DNA from 3 places in the Sphingobium sp. KCTC 72723 genome. Region 2 is predicted to be linked to each of the others. Evidence: predicted binding sites of a transcription regulator. Region 2 holds the regulator's gene; each other region holds the start of a gene.
The links. The regulator LexA, encoded in region 2, represses DNA repair genes until DNA is damaged. The targets are predictions, from matches to a motif close to GTTCCNCNCTTGTTCT.
Positions count from the first base shown of each region.

Region 1: the regulator LexA is predicted to act here: its motif matches at 1,377-1,392, upstream of SPBM01_RS08415 (ImuA family protein).
Region 3: the regulator LexA is predicted to act here: its motif matches at 2,753-2,768, upstream of SPBM01_RS18180 (MmcB family DNA repair protein).

Region 1 covers NZ_CP060388.1:1,681,746-1,686,329, forward strand. Annotated here, with positions in the region: gene SPBM01_RS08405 (lamin tail domain-containing protein) at 1-132, opposite strand, end outside; gene SPBM01_RS08410 (IS5 family transposase) at 281-1,126, opposite strand; gene SPBM01_RS08415 (ImuA family protein) at 1,395-2,246, shown strand; gene SPBM01_RS08420 (Y-family DNA polymerase) at 2,131-3,753, shown strand; gene SPBM01_RS08425 (error-prone DNA polymerase) at 3,750-4,584, shown strand, end outside.
Region 2 covers NZ_CP060388.1:975,688-980,271, forward strand. Annotated here, with positions in the region: gene trpD (anthranilate phosphoribosyltransferase) at 1-158, shown strand, start outside; gene trpC (indole-3-glycerol phosphate synthase TrpC) at 155-946, shown strand; gene moaC (cyclic pyranopterin monophosphate synthase MoaC) at 943-1,416, shown strand; gene glp (gephyrin-like molybdotransferase Glp) at 1,413-2,591, shown strand; gene lexA (transcriptional repressor LexA) at 2,930-3,604, shown strand; gene SPBM01_RS04925 (ComEC/Rec2 family competence protein) at 3,595-4,584, opposite strand, start outside.
Region 3 covers NZ_CP060388.1:3,769,135-3,773,718, reverse strand. Annotated here, with positions in the region: gene hpf (ribosome hibernation-promoting factor, HPF/YfiA family) at 1-349, shown strand, start outside; gene SPBM01_RS18200 (PTS sugar transporter subunit IIA) at 514-981, shown strand; gene SPBM01_RS18195 (PaaI family thioesterase) at 986-1,474, shown strand; gene SPBM01_RS18190 (DUF1491 family protein) at 1,506-1,817, shown strand; gene SPBM01_RS22025 (hypothetical protein) at 1,826-2,134, opposite strand; gene SPBM01_RS18185 (cell wall hydrolase) at 2,070-2,669, shown strand; gene SPBM01_RS18180 (MmcB family DNA repair protein) at 2,780-3,271, shown strand; gene SPBM01_RS18175 (ankyrin repeat domain-containing protein) at 3,283-3,894, opposite strand; gene SPBM01_RS18170 (SCO family protein) at 3,936-4,584, shown strand, end outside.

The DNA of each region.
Region 1 (4,584 bases), 710 kb from region 2:
CAGGGTGCCGCTATCCCAATTATAGGCCACACCGGACGCTTCCTGCCCCAGCAAGTTGCCGGTCGACGCCGTCGTGCGGGTGGGTTCAGGCAGGTCATAGCGACCGACGCGGACGTAATTCGAAAGATCCATGGAAAACTCCGAAGCATTGCGGTGGCATGTTATTCGGAGAATCGGCATGAAATACCCAATTCCACTTTACATCTTTGGAACTGAGAATCTGGTTATTTCCCCGTTAATCCCATCATCTAGGCAATCAAAATGACGCTTAGAGGCTGACTCATAAAGAAGCGTTTTGATTACAGTCGCGTGCGATTCTGCGGGTGATTTGGTTGACGGATGCGATGAAAAGCCAGGTGGTGGCGCTTTCGATGGTTCGCTCGAAGTCCTTGGCGAGGCGGCGGTTGCGGTTCAGCCATGCGATTGTCCGCTCGACTACCCAGCGGCGTGGCAGAAGCTTGAAGCCCTTGGCGGCGTCGGAGCGCTTAATTATGTCCAAGGTCCATGTGCCGATTTTGGTGAGCGCGGTGCGCAGTTTGTCCCCGGCATATCCCCCATCGGCGAAGACGTGACGCAACCACGGGAAGGTTTGGCGGATGCTGGCAAGGACGTCAGGCGCACCGTCGCGATCCTGGATATCGGCGGTGTGAACGATGGCACCGACCAGCAGGCCCTGCGTGTCTGTGACGATGTGCCGTTTGCGACCCTTGATCTTCTTGCCCGCGTCAAAGCCCCGTGGGCCGCCACTTTCTGTCGTTTTCACACTTTGGCTATCGATGACACCCGCGCTGGGAGAAGCTTCCCGACCCATCGCTTCACGTGCCATTAGCAGCAGGGCGTGGTTGATCGATTTCCACACACCCATTGCGCTCCATCGGTAGAAATAATGCTGTACAGTGGTCATGGGCGGAAATAGCCCTGGCGGCAGCATCCGCCACGGCAGGCCGCCCCGAAGCAGATAAAGGATCGCCTCGACAATCTGCCGGTAATCCCAAACTGGCGGACGACCGAGCTTCGAACGCGGTGGGAGCAGCGGTTCCAAAATCGCCCATTCCGCGTCAGTCAGATCACTTGGCAAAAGCAGTTCGGCTCTGGCATACTGCCGCCGGGTGGTGTCGGTCCACATGTGTCACTCCGTCGTCGTTTCGCAACTCCGACTGAATCACATCTCGCTGATATCACCCAACTTCTTTTTCGGTCAGCCTCTTAGATGACAATCGCTATGCAGCAGCGTGAAACTGGGACGGGCGATCGCATCCGGCACGCGGACAGGGTCGCAAGCTCATGGCATGATCGGCCACAATCCTCGGCGCGACCCCCTCCCCTGCGCAATCCAGCATGGCTGCATATTTTGCTCGGTGGTGCAGGGCGCGATTAGAACATATAGTGAACATATGTCCGATTCGTCCCCTGCCCTCCTGTTGTTGAAAGAAAGCCTGCAAAAGCTCGAACCGCGTCGATCCACTTCGCCTTCCGCGCTCTTTTTGCTGGGCCACGATCATATCGACGCACTGCTGGGCGGGGGGCTGGCGCGTGGGCGGCTGCATGAACTGTTCGCCGATGAAGGGGATGCAAGCAGCGGCGCAGGTGTGGCTGCATTGTTGAGCCTGCTCGCAGGGGAAGGGCGACCTTTTCTGTGGTTGCGGACCGAAGCGATGCAGAAACGCGCGGGACAAATTCATGCAGGCGGGCTTGTGGAACTGGGCATCGACCCGGCCAGACTACTGCTGGTGCTGGTCCCAGACGAAGCCACGCTGCTCCACGCCGCAGCGGAGGCGGCGCGCTGTTCAGGGCTGGGCGCGCTGCTGGTCGAGGGATGGGGTGCGATGCGCGGGCTGAACCTGACCGCCAGCCGTCGCCTCATGCTGGCTGCCGAAGCATCCGGCGTCACCCTGTTCCTGCTGCGAATAGCCGCCGATCCTGCACCCGGCGCCGCCGACACGCGCTGGCGGGTGAGTGCTGCGCCCTCGGTCGCATTAGAGGCCAATGCGCCGGGTATGGCGCTGTTTCAAATCGAATTGTTGCGCCGCCGCGCCGGTCCTCCTGCCGGTCCATGGCGTATGGAGTGGGACCGTGACCGACTATGTTTCAGACATCCCGCCGATGGCCGAGTCATGGGAGGGAGAGAGCATGACGATAGCGATACCGATCGCTCGCAATCGCCGCTATCTCGCCCTGTTCTTCCCTTGGCTCCCGGCGGAACGGCTGCGGCTGACCCGCCGCCCTATGTCCGCCGCGCAGGATGATCGCCCGCGCGCTTTCGTCGAGAAGCAGCATGGCGCACTGCGACTGGTGGCCGTGGATGAGGCAGCGGCGGCGTTGGGCCTGTCGCCCGGCCTGTCGATGGCAGACGCCCGTGCTCGCGTGCCTGACATCGACCTGTTCGATCATGCACCCCATGATGATCAGGACTGGCTGGAACGACTGGCTGACGGTTGCGCCCGCTATACGCCCACGGTTGCGCTCAATCCCCCCGATGGGCTGATACTCGACACCACTGGCTGTGATCATCTGTTTGGTGGGGAAGCGGGACTGTCCAGCGATCTGGAACGACGCCTGACCCGGTTGGGCGTCACCGCGCGCCATGCCTATGCCGCCACGCCAGAGGGTGCGCGTGCATTGGCCCGGCATGTCGCAGGACCAGCCTGCGACGAGGACAGCGCCATCCGCCGCCTGCCTGTCGCCGCGCTGGAACTGGAGGAGGAAGCCACACTGGCATTACGCCGGGCGGGCCTAAAGACCATCGGTGACGTTGCCCGTCGGCCGATGTCATCCATCGCTGCCCGTTTCGGCGCGCACGCTGTCATGGCGATCCGCCGGATATTGGGAGAAGCCGACAGCGCACTGGCACCCCGGCGGGTCGTTCCGCCGCTGGGCGTGGAACGGCGCTTCGCCGAACCTGTGGCTCGTACTGAGACTATACTGACTATCTTGGCGGAACTGGCGGGGGAAGCGGCCCTTTTGCTGAAGGAAAAAGGCCATGGCGGTCGGCATTTCGAGGCACTGTTTTTCCGCACCGATGGCCTTGTCCGCCGTCTTGCCGTGGAAACCGGCGCGCCTATGCGCGATGTGCCTGCTTTGATGCGGTTGATGCGGGAGCGGATCGACAGCCTGAACGATCCCATTGATCCCGGCTTCGGTTTCGACCTGCTAAGGTTGAATGTGCCGTTGAGCGAACCGCTGGGCGCATCGCAGCTCCGGCTGGAAGGTGGCGCGACCGGCGAGGCAGCCGTAACCGCACTGGTCGAACGGCTGAGCGCCCGGCTGGGCCGTGCGCGGATCCGCCGCTTTGACGCGCGCGACAGCCATATACCCGAACAGGCCGAACTTACCCTGCCCGCGCTTGATCCGCCCCCATCCCACCCTTGGCCATCGCCGCAGCAGGGCGAACCGCCTCTGCGCCCCATTCACCTGTTCGATCCGCCCCAGTCGATAGATGTGCTGGGCGCGGAAGTCCCCGATGGCCCGCCACGCCGTTTCCGTTGGCGGCGCGCCCTGCATGAAGTCGCCCGTTTCGAGGGGCCGGAACGGATCGCCGGGGAATGGTGGCGTCGGCGGCCCGGCTCCATATTGCTGACTGACGACAAGGGCGATGAGCATGTCCGCTATCTTCTTGGCGACGCATCCAGCCATGTGCGGGATTATTACCGGGTGGAGGACCGGCGCGGTCGCCGCTTCTGGATTTTCCGGCTAGGTTTTTTCGAAGCGGACAAGCCCATGCCGCACTGGTATTTGCACGGCCTGTTCGCATGAGCCGGGGACGTGATCCGGGGCCGGAGGAAGCTGCAAACCAGCCTGTTACGCTCGATGTTGCGCTGCGCACGCGATCAGCCGGACCGATATCGCCTGAACCCGGCTTTATGGAACTGGTGGCCGCGACCAATTACAGCTTCCTGCGTGGCGCATCCCATCCTGCCGACATGGTGGCGCAAGCGTTGGCGTTTGGCCATGCGGGCATCGGCATTGCCGATCGCAACAGTGTGGCGGGGGTGGTGCGGGCATGGAGCGCACTTAAATCGGTGCGCCGGATGCTGGCGGAAGATGCCGGCGACCAGAATATCCGCCCCAGCGAAACAGCGGATCAGGCTCAGGAGCGTCGTCATCGCGCAGAACAAGCGTTGCCGCTGGCGGATGCCTTCCGCCTCGTCACCGGCGCGCGCCTCTGTTTTGCCGATGGCACGCCGGACATTATTGCCTATCCCATGAACCGTCATGGCTGGGGCCGACTGACACGCCTGCTCAGCCATGGTAATTTGAAAGACGGTGTGCAGAAGGGCAATTGCATCCTGCACCTGTCCGACCTGATCGACCATGCGCAGGACATGGTGCTGATCGCCATGGCGGGGGAAAAGGACGCGCAATTGCTCGCTACGCTGGCGCGGGCGGTGCCGGGTGCGTTGTCGATCGGCGTCACGATGCCGCGCGCAGGATCGGATCGGCGTCGCCTGGCCCGGATGGCATTGATGGCGCAGCGGCTGGGCCTGCCGCTGCTGGCCACTTGCGATGCGCTTTATGCCATGCCGCAGGATCGCCCGCTGCATGACGTAGTGACATGTATCCGGGAAGGCACGACCCTGCGCGAAG
Region 2 (4,584 bases):
CGGGGCCATATCGGGACGCCGTGCTGCTCAACGCCGCCGCCGCCCTTGTCGTGGCCGACGCGGTTGCCGATCTGAAGGAAGGCGTCGAGGAAGCGGCCGAAACCATCGACCGTGGCCTTGCCAACGCTCTGCTCAATTGCTGGATTGCCTATTCATGACCAACAAGCTGATCGAGATTTGCGATTTCAAGCGGGAGGATGTCGCCCATCGCAAGGCCGCTACCACCGTTTCGTCGCTCTACGCCCGCGCAGCGGAACAGACGCCCCCGCGCGGCTTTCGCAAGGCGCTGGACGATGCCGCCCTGTCCGGCTTCGGCCTGATCGCGGAAATCAAGAAAGCCAGCCCCTCAAAAGGCCTGATCCGCGCCGATTTCGATCCGCCAGCCCATGCCATCGCCTATGCGGCGGGCGGCGCGGCCTGTCTGTCGGTGCTGACGGACGAACCCTATTTTCAGGGCCATGACGATTATCTCATGGCCGCCCGCTCCGCCTGTGCGCTGCCCGTCCTGCGCAAGGATTTCATCGTCGATCCCTGGCAGATCCTCGAAAGCCGCGCGCTCGGCGCGGACGCCATCCTCATCATCGTCGCGGCGCTGGACGATGCGCAGATGAAGGACATAGAGGATACCGCGCTCGGCCTCGGCATGGACGCATTGATCGAAGTGCATGACGAAGCCGAACTGGAGCGCGCGCTGAAACTGCGCTCGCGCCTCATTGGGGTCAACAATCGCGACCTGCGCGACTTCACCGTCGATTTCGCCCGCACCTACGAACTGGTGGGGAAGGCACCGGAAGGCTGCACTTTCATCGCCGAAAGCGGCCTGACCTCCCATGCCGACCTCACCGCCATGGCCGACCATGGCGTGCGCTGTTTCCTTGTCGGTGAAACACTGATGCGCCAGCCCGACGTGGAGGCCGCAACGCTCAATCTCCTCACCGGCGCATGACCGGCCTCACCCATCTGGACGAAGACGGCGCGGCCCGCATGGTCGATGTCTCTGCCAAGGCCGTAACCGCGCGCGAAGCCGTCGCATCCGGGCGGATCGACATGATCGCCGACGCTGCCAGCGCTATCGCGGCGGGCCTCGTCAAGAAGGGCGACGTGCTGGCGGTCGCGCGGGTCGCGGGCATCATGGCGGCCAAGCGCACCGCCGACCTCATCCCGCTCTGCCACCCGATCGCGCTCAGCGCCGTCACCGTGGATTTCGCCCTCGACGCCACGGGCGTCACCGTCACCGCCACTGCCCGCACCGCCGGGCAGACGGGCGTGGAAATGGAGGCGCTGACCGCCGCATCGGTCGCGCTGCTCACTGTCTATGACATGGCCAAAGCGCTCGATAAGGGCATGATGATCGGCAATATCGGCCTGATCGCAAAGACCGGCGGCAAATCGGGCGACTGGCGCCGCACCCCATGAGCCTGCTGCCGGTAGCCGAAGCCCAGGCCCGCCTGTTCGCGCTGGCAACGCTCTTGCCAGCAGAGCAAACTCCGCTCGTCGCCTGCACCGGCCGCTGGCTGGCGCAGTCCATAATCGCCTTGCGCGACCAGCCATGGGCCGCTCTGTCCGCGATGGACGGCTATGCCGTGCGCGCGGCCGAAGAACCCGGCCCTTGGCGCATCACTGCAACCAGCAGCGCCGGTGGCCCGCCCCCCGCATCGCTTGGCCCCGGCGAAGCCTGCCGCATCTTCACCGGCGCGCCTCTGCCGCCGGGTGCCGACGCCATCCTGATTCAGGAAAATGCCGCCGTCGAAGCCGACCTGCTTCGCGCCATCGACGGCACGCTGGCCACGGGCCGCCACGTCCGCCCCGCCGCATCCGATTTCGGGAATGGTGCGCCCCTGCTCGAAGCAGGCGCACGGCTCGGCCCGGCACAGATCGCGCTGGCGGCACTGGGCGGTCATGGCCAGCTCCCCGTCCGCCGCCGCCCCTGCATCGCGCTGATCTCGACCGGCGACGAACTCGTCCCGGCCGGCGCACCAACCCCACCGGGCCGCCTGCCCTCCTCCAACGCGCCGATGCTCGCCGCCCTGCTGGCCGCGCTACCCTGCGATGTGATGGATCTGGGCATCGTGCCGGACGATCTGGACGCTATGGTCGCCGCTCTCGCCCGCGCAAAGCAGGCCGACATCATCGTTTCGACTGGCGGCGCATCGGTCGGCGATCATGATCTGGTCCGCCCCGCCTTCGCTCAGGCTGGCGGCACGCTCGATTTCTGGAAGATCGCCATGCGTCCGGGCAAGCCACTGATGGCCGGTCGGCTGGACAGCGCGCTGTTCCTGGGCCTGCCAGGCAACCCCGTATCGGCCTTCGTCACCGCAACTTTATTCCTGCTGCCCCTCGTCCGCCACCTGTCGGGCGCGCACGATCCGCTGCCGCCAACGCTCGAAGCGCGCCTCGCTTCCCCCCTGCCGCAAACCGCCGAACGCGACGATTATCTGCGCGCACGTCAGGGCAAGGATGGAATCGTTACGGTAACGTCACAGGACAGCGCCGCCACTGCCGCCCTCGCCATGGCCGATTGCCTCATCCACCGCCCCGCCGGATCACCAACCGCCGCGCAAGGCGAAAGCGTCACGATAATCCCGCTTTAGCCACAAATATATGTCAGCAATGCTGTCTTTCTCCGACCATATCCTCGCGATGGTCGCGATCGCCAAATTGCCGCTCACCTTCCTGAAATCGCACGCCATTTCCCCAACGCCGACGATTGGCGTCATGGTCTGTCCGGTGCCGATCGTTAGCAGGGTAAGGAATTTGGGGCATCATCACTCTCTATGTCCATCTTGCTGTCTCTTTTGTCGGCAGCATGATCGCAAAACCCCCTTGCCCCCATCTCGTTCCCGCAAATGCGACGGGTTGCAGCGGCGCTTGACTTGCCCCGTTCCGTTTACTAACTGTTCTTCATACGTTCCACGGAAGGACCGCAGTCATGTTGACGCTCAAGCAGCAGGAATTGCTCAGCTTCATTCAAACCCGGCTGGATGAAGGCGGCGTGTCCCCCTCGTTCGAGGAGATGAAGGACGCGCTCGACCTGCGTTCCAAATCCGGCATCCACCGGCTCATCAACGCGCTGGAAGAACGCGGCTTCATTCGCCGCCTGCCCAACCGCGCCCGCGCGCTCGAAGTGTTGAAACTGCCCGACGCCATGCACCGCACGCCCGCTGCCCCGGCAAAACCCAAAGCCGCGCCCAGCCTGCCGATGCTGCCCACGGCGGCCAATGACGTCATCGAAATTCCCCTGCACGGCCGCATCGCGGCAGGTGTTCCGATCGAAGCGATGGAAGGACAGAATATGCTCTCCGTCCCCGCCGCCCTGCTCGGCGCGGGCGATCATTATGCGCTCGAAGTCTCCGGCGATTCGATGATCGAAGCGGGCATATTGGACGGCGACTTCGCCCTGATCCAGCGCACCGAAAGCGCCCGCGAAGGGCAGATCGTCGTCGCCCTGATCGACGAGCATGAAGCCACGCTCAAATTTTTCCGCCGCGAAGGGCCACGGGTCCGGCTCGACCCGGCCAACAGCGCCTATGAACCGCAACTTTATGATTCCAATCAGGTGCGGATTCAGGGCAAGCTGGCCGGACTGCTGCGCCGCTATAACTGAGGACGGGCCAAGTTACGGCGCGGTGCTGGGCGCGCGATCCACGGATGCGCGTCGCCCGGCTGCCGCACCGTCCTGACCGAACCATTGGCCAGGTTGATGGCGACGCCACCCGTCCGCGCCAGCAACCGGCGGTCGATTTTCAACCAGCGCGGCCTGCACCAGCGCGGCAATCCCCGGTCGGCGATCACGATATCCGCCGCCGCGCAGTCCTTCTCAAACTGCACCCGCTCCACGAACATGGAATTGCGAGTCATCAACACCGCCCATGTCCGCTCGCCCGCCCGTACCCGCGCCGCACATAAATCCGCCGAACAGCGCGCCTCCGGCAAACCCGCCAGCGCATCCAGCGGCCCGTCATAGCCCGCACTCTCCGCCAGCGTATCGCGCACATAATCTCCCGCTCCGGCACGCAGCAACGCCATCCGCCCCGTCGCCATCCGCACCACGACATGGCGGCCATCGCCCGTCACCAGCAGGTCAGGCGGCGACTGCATCAGCATCGCCGCCACACCGACCACAACCCCGCCAAGCCCCAGCCACCGCCCCCCGCTGCGCCACAACAGGCACCACAACAGCCCGCCGATCGTTACCCCGAACGTCCATCCCGGCATGGCCGGCGTCACCATCATCGCCATCGGCTGCGCCGCCACGCCATGGGCCAGCACCAGCAACAGGCCCAGCGCCCGTTCGGTCAGCCACCAGAATGGCGCGCCCAACCCCGCCAGATCGAACAGCAAAGCCAGCGCCTCCAGCGGCATCACCACGAACGTCGTCAGCGGAATCGCGATGATATTGGCGAACGCCCCCAGCATCCCGGCCTTGTGAAAATGAAACAGCGCGATCGGCATCAGCACCAGTTCGACTGCGATCCCCGTCATCAACGTCGCGGCCAGCACCCGCATCCCCTTGCGCATCACCCCCTCGTCCCGCGCCGCCGCAAAGGCCCGAAACCCCGGATGCTCCGCCAGCGCGACCAGCGC
Region 3 (4,584 bases), 1.6 Mb from region 2:
CATCGAAAAGCAATTGCGCCGTTATATGCGTCGCCTGAAAGACCGTCATACCCAGTCCGCCGCCGCCGAAGCGCAGCGGGTGAGCAGTTACAGCGTCGATGACATCGACGGCGCGGGCTACACCATCTTCGCTGCTGCTGCTGCGGAAGAAGAGGAAATGGCCGATGCGCCGCTGATCGTCGCGGAAACGCGCGTCGATATTCCCGAAGCGAGCGTGTCGGACGCGGTGATGATGCTGGACCTGCGCAACACCAATGCGCTGTTGTTCGTCAATGCCGGAACGGCGGCCTATAATATGGTCTATCGTCGCCATGACGGCACGATTGGTTGGGTAGAACCCCGTGTCTGACGAGATGGGTGGGGACGTTCGGAACCGCTGAACGGACCCCGCCCGCCACGGGCCGCCTGTTGACCTGATGGTGCAGGCGGCTTATGGGGCCGGACTTGTTATTCCCAGAGCATCGCGCATAAGACTTCCAAGGCTGGGCGCGGCTCGGCCGGTTCGGATTGCCCATGGTTGATTTCCACGACATCGTTTCCGCTGACGCGCTGGCCACGAGCCTGTCGGTCAACGGCAAGAAGCAGTTGTTCCAGAAGATCGCGGCGCTGGCCGCCTGCGCCTATGATCTGGAAGCGGACATGGTGGGTGACGCCCTGTTCGAACGCGAACGTCTGGGGTCGACCGGCTTTGGCGGCGGCGTTGCCATTCCCCATGCCAAGATTGCCGGGCTGGACCGGATGTGCGGCGTCGTCGTGCTGCTGGAACCGGCCGTGGCGTTCGACGCGGTGGACGATGCGCCGGTCGATGTCGTGTTTGCGCTGCTTTCGCCAGTCGATAGCGGGGCTGAACATCTCAAGACGCTGGCGCGGGTGTCCCGCTATCTGCGCGACGAGGCGCAGGTGGCGCGTTTGCGCGGTGCCAAATCGACCGCAGCGCTGCACGCCCTGCTGGCCGGTGGCGGGGCGCGTGACGCAGCCTGAGACCATGGTCCCGGCGAGCGGCGAAACGGCGCATTTCCGCGCGCTGGAAAATCTCTATCGGTCCGCGCCGATCAATCGCCTGTTCCCCTCTGCCCTGACCATCACCGAACCGGGGCGTTCGGTCATCGATTTCGACGTGGACGAAAATCAGTTTCACGCGGCAGGCGCGGTGCATGGCACCATCTATTTCAAGATGCTGGACGATGCGGCTTTCTATGCCGCCAATAGCCTGGTCAGCGACCGATTCCTGCTGACCACCGCCTTCAACCTGTTGTTTACCCGGCCGATCGGTCCGGGGCGCATCCGGGCCGAGGGACGCTGGATCAGCGGCAAGCGCCGCGTCTATGTTGCCGAAGCCAGCCTGATCGATCAGGATGGCGAGGAAGTCGGGCGCGGCACCGGCACGTTCATGCGGTCCCAATTTCCGCTGGCGTCTTTGCCGGGATATGGGCCGCGACGTGCGCCGGAACAGGCGCCGGAGCAGGGCGACTAGCCTGACCGAGCCGGCCCGCCTTACCACCGCCATGCTGGTCGGTGCGCTGCGGCGGCGCGTGAATGCGGCTGGCGGCTTTGCCACGATTTTGGCGAAGGGCGACGAAATCAGCGGCGTGATTCTGGTCCAGGCGGTCGACAAGGGGCAGGATGTCGGCCTTTTCGAGCGGGTATCGAACTTTGCCGGCGGTTATGCGTTGATGCGCTGTGGTCCTTCCCCGGAGGAGGGGCCGGAGGCGATGGCACATTATGTTGCGCGCCGCCGCAAGTCGGACCCCGACCTGTGGATAATCGAACTCGACATCCCGGAAGCGGAACGGTTCGCCGCTGAAACGATCTGCTGATCGTTGACTCATCGCAACGTGTTGTGCAAAGCGCCGCCCACGCTGAACGCGCAGGTTGCCGCAGTCGTCCAAGGGGGGCGGACGCGGTAAACACGCAGACGGGGGGCGGCCAGACGTTGGCGAATATGGGTTACAAAACAACGTTTCCGGCCAAGAACCGCATGTTTTTGAGTTATAATGAGTTTCCGTCTGAAAGCCGCCATCTTCGCGGCATTTACCTTATCGGCCGCTGCGGCGGTTTCTGCTTCCGACATGTCGATCGCTGGTGAAACGATCCCGTCGGCAGCTTCCCTTCCCAGGGATACTGCGCTGACCATGACAGCGCCTGCGGCCGAGGCAAAGCCCGCCGTCACTTTCTCCGCGCCGCGCGAAATCGTGCAGCCGCTGGTTTCCGCGCCCAATGCCGGTTCCGATTTCCCCACCTCTTCCAATTTTGCAGCAAGCAGCCTCGCGGCTCTGGTCGATGCCCATGGCGCGCCCGAATCGCTCGACGGCGACATGCAGTGCCTGGCCGGGGCCGTCTATTTCGAATCCAAGGGCGAAAGCCTGGAAGGCCAGCTGGCCGTCGCGCGGGTGATCATCAACCGGGCGAAGTCGGGCCGTTTCGCCGACAGCCTGTGCGGTGTCGTCTATCAGCCCAGCCAGTTCAGTTTCGTGCGGGGGCGGGCCATGCCGCCGGTGCGCGCGCAGAGCGAAAGCTGGCGCGAAGCCGTTGCCATCGCCCAGATCGCGATGAACGACGGCTGGGACAGCCGGGCCGAAGGCGCATTGTTCTTCCACGCCCGCCGCGTTTCGCCGGGTTGGGGCAAGGCCAAGCTGGCCATGATCGACAATCATATCTTTTATCGCTGAATATTAGCGCGCGTGATGCGCGCCACGGCGAAAGACAAAATACAAAGGCCGGTTCGGGATTGTCCGAATCGGCCTTTTCTTTTGTTCCTGACATGTTCTAATGTCGGGGCATGAGTGATGCTGCCCAAACCTGTTCGCCGCTGACCGATGGCACTGCATTGGCGGTGGCGCGGGGGACGTTGCGGCTATTCTATCGCCACGACATGAGCGGGATATTGGAAGTGCCGCTGCCCAATGGCCGCCGCGCCGACATCATGGCGATCGACGCGGCTGGGCGGCTGACCATCGTGGAAATCAAGTGCAGCCGGGCGGACTTGCTGGGGGACCAGAAATGGCCCGACTATTTCGATTATTGCGACCGTTTCTTCTGGGCGGTGCCAGCCGGGTTCGACATTGGCCTGTTCGACAGCGAATCATTATGGCCGACGCGCACCGGATTGATCGTGGCGGACCAATATGATGCCGAACTGGTCCGCCCTGCCCCGGTCGAACCGCTGGCCGCCGCCCGGCGCAAGGCAGAGACGCTGCGTTTCGCGCGCCGGGCCGCGCGGCGGCTGACCGCGCTGTCCGACCCGGATCATGCTGCCGAGCTGGGGTGGTAGGGGTCAGCGGATCAGAATGTCGGACCCTGCACAGGCCCCTTGGGCGCGCTGCTGCTCTTGGCCGCAGCCAGCGCTTCGACCAGGCCGGGGGTGCGGCCGTCGCGGGTGGCATAGTCGCGGGCGGACATGCCCGCGATCGTGTCACGCCTGTCGGGATTGGCCCCCTTGGCCACCAGCAGGCGGACAAGGGTAAGATCGCGCAGTTGCACCGCGCGGATCAGCGGGGTTTCGCCGCTGCCATTGACCTTGTCCACCTGCGCCCCGCCCAAAAGCAGAGTCTGCACGCCTTCCTCGAACCGATTTTGCACCGCGTTCATCAATGGCGTGTTGCCCGCATTGTCGGCCAGATTGGGATTGGCCCCCTTCCCCAGCAAGAAGGACAGCCATGTCGCATCGCGCCGGGCAATGACGATATGCAGCGCATTTTGCCCGGTGGACACGTCGCGGCTGTTGATCACGGTGGATCCGGGTTTCTGGATCAGGTCAGTGACTTTCTGCCCGTCCTTGTCCTTGATCGCTTTGAGAAAATTATAATTGTCGGAAAACTGCGCCTGCGCAGGGCCGGGAACCAGCAGCGCCAGTGCCATCGACCCAAGAAAAGCGGAAACAAGCCTCTTCATCATTCTGCGCCCCGTTGCATTTGCAAATCCGCCCATAGCAAGGCATGGCTGGTGGCACCATGAACAAAGCATCTCTCGCGCTCGTCCTGCCGCTGCTGGCCCTGCTGGCTGCCTGCAATATGGGGGCGGACGGCAACGCATCAAGCGGCGACAGCGCGCTGGGCGAACTGGCCGGTGCGCGCATCGGCGCGCCTTTCACCCTGACGGGGCAGGATGGCCAGCCCGTGCGCTGGGACGATTATAAGGGCAAATACCGCCTCGTCTATTTCGGCTATACCTATTGCCCCGATGTTTGCCCGGTAGACCTGCAACGCATCATGCAGGCCTTTGCCCGGTTCGAGAAAGCCGCGCCCGACCGCGCGGCAAAGGTGCAGCCGATGCTGATCAGCGTCGATCCCAAGCGCGATACCCCCGCTGTCCTTAAAACCTATGTCGCGGCCTTCCATCCGCGCCTCATCGGCCTGACCGGCACGCCCGAACAGATCGCCAGGGTCGCCAAGGATTTCGTCGTCCTCTACAATATCGAGGGCAAGCCGGGCGCCAGCGACTATCTGGTCAGCCACAGCCGCACCCCCTATCTGTTCGATGGCGATGGCAAGCCGGTGGCGCTGGTGCCTGTGGACGACCCCGGCACGCCGGACGTGGACGAAGGTGCGCCGGACAAGATTCTCGCCTTCCTCGAAAAATGGGTCA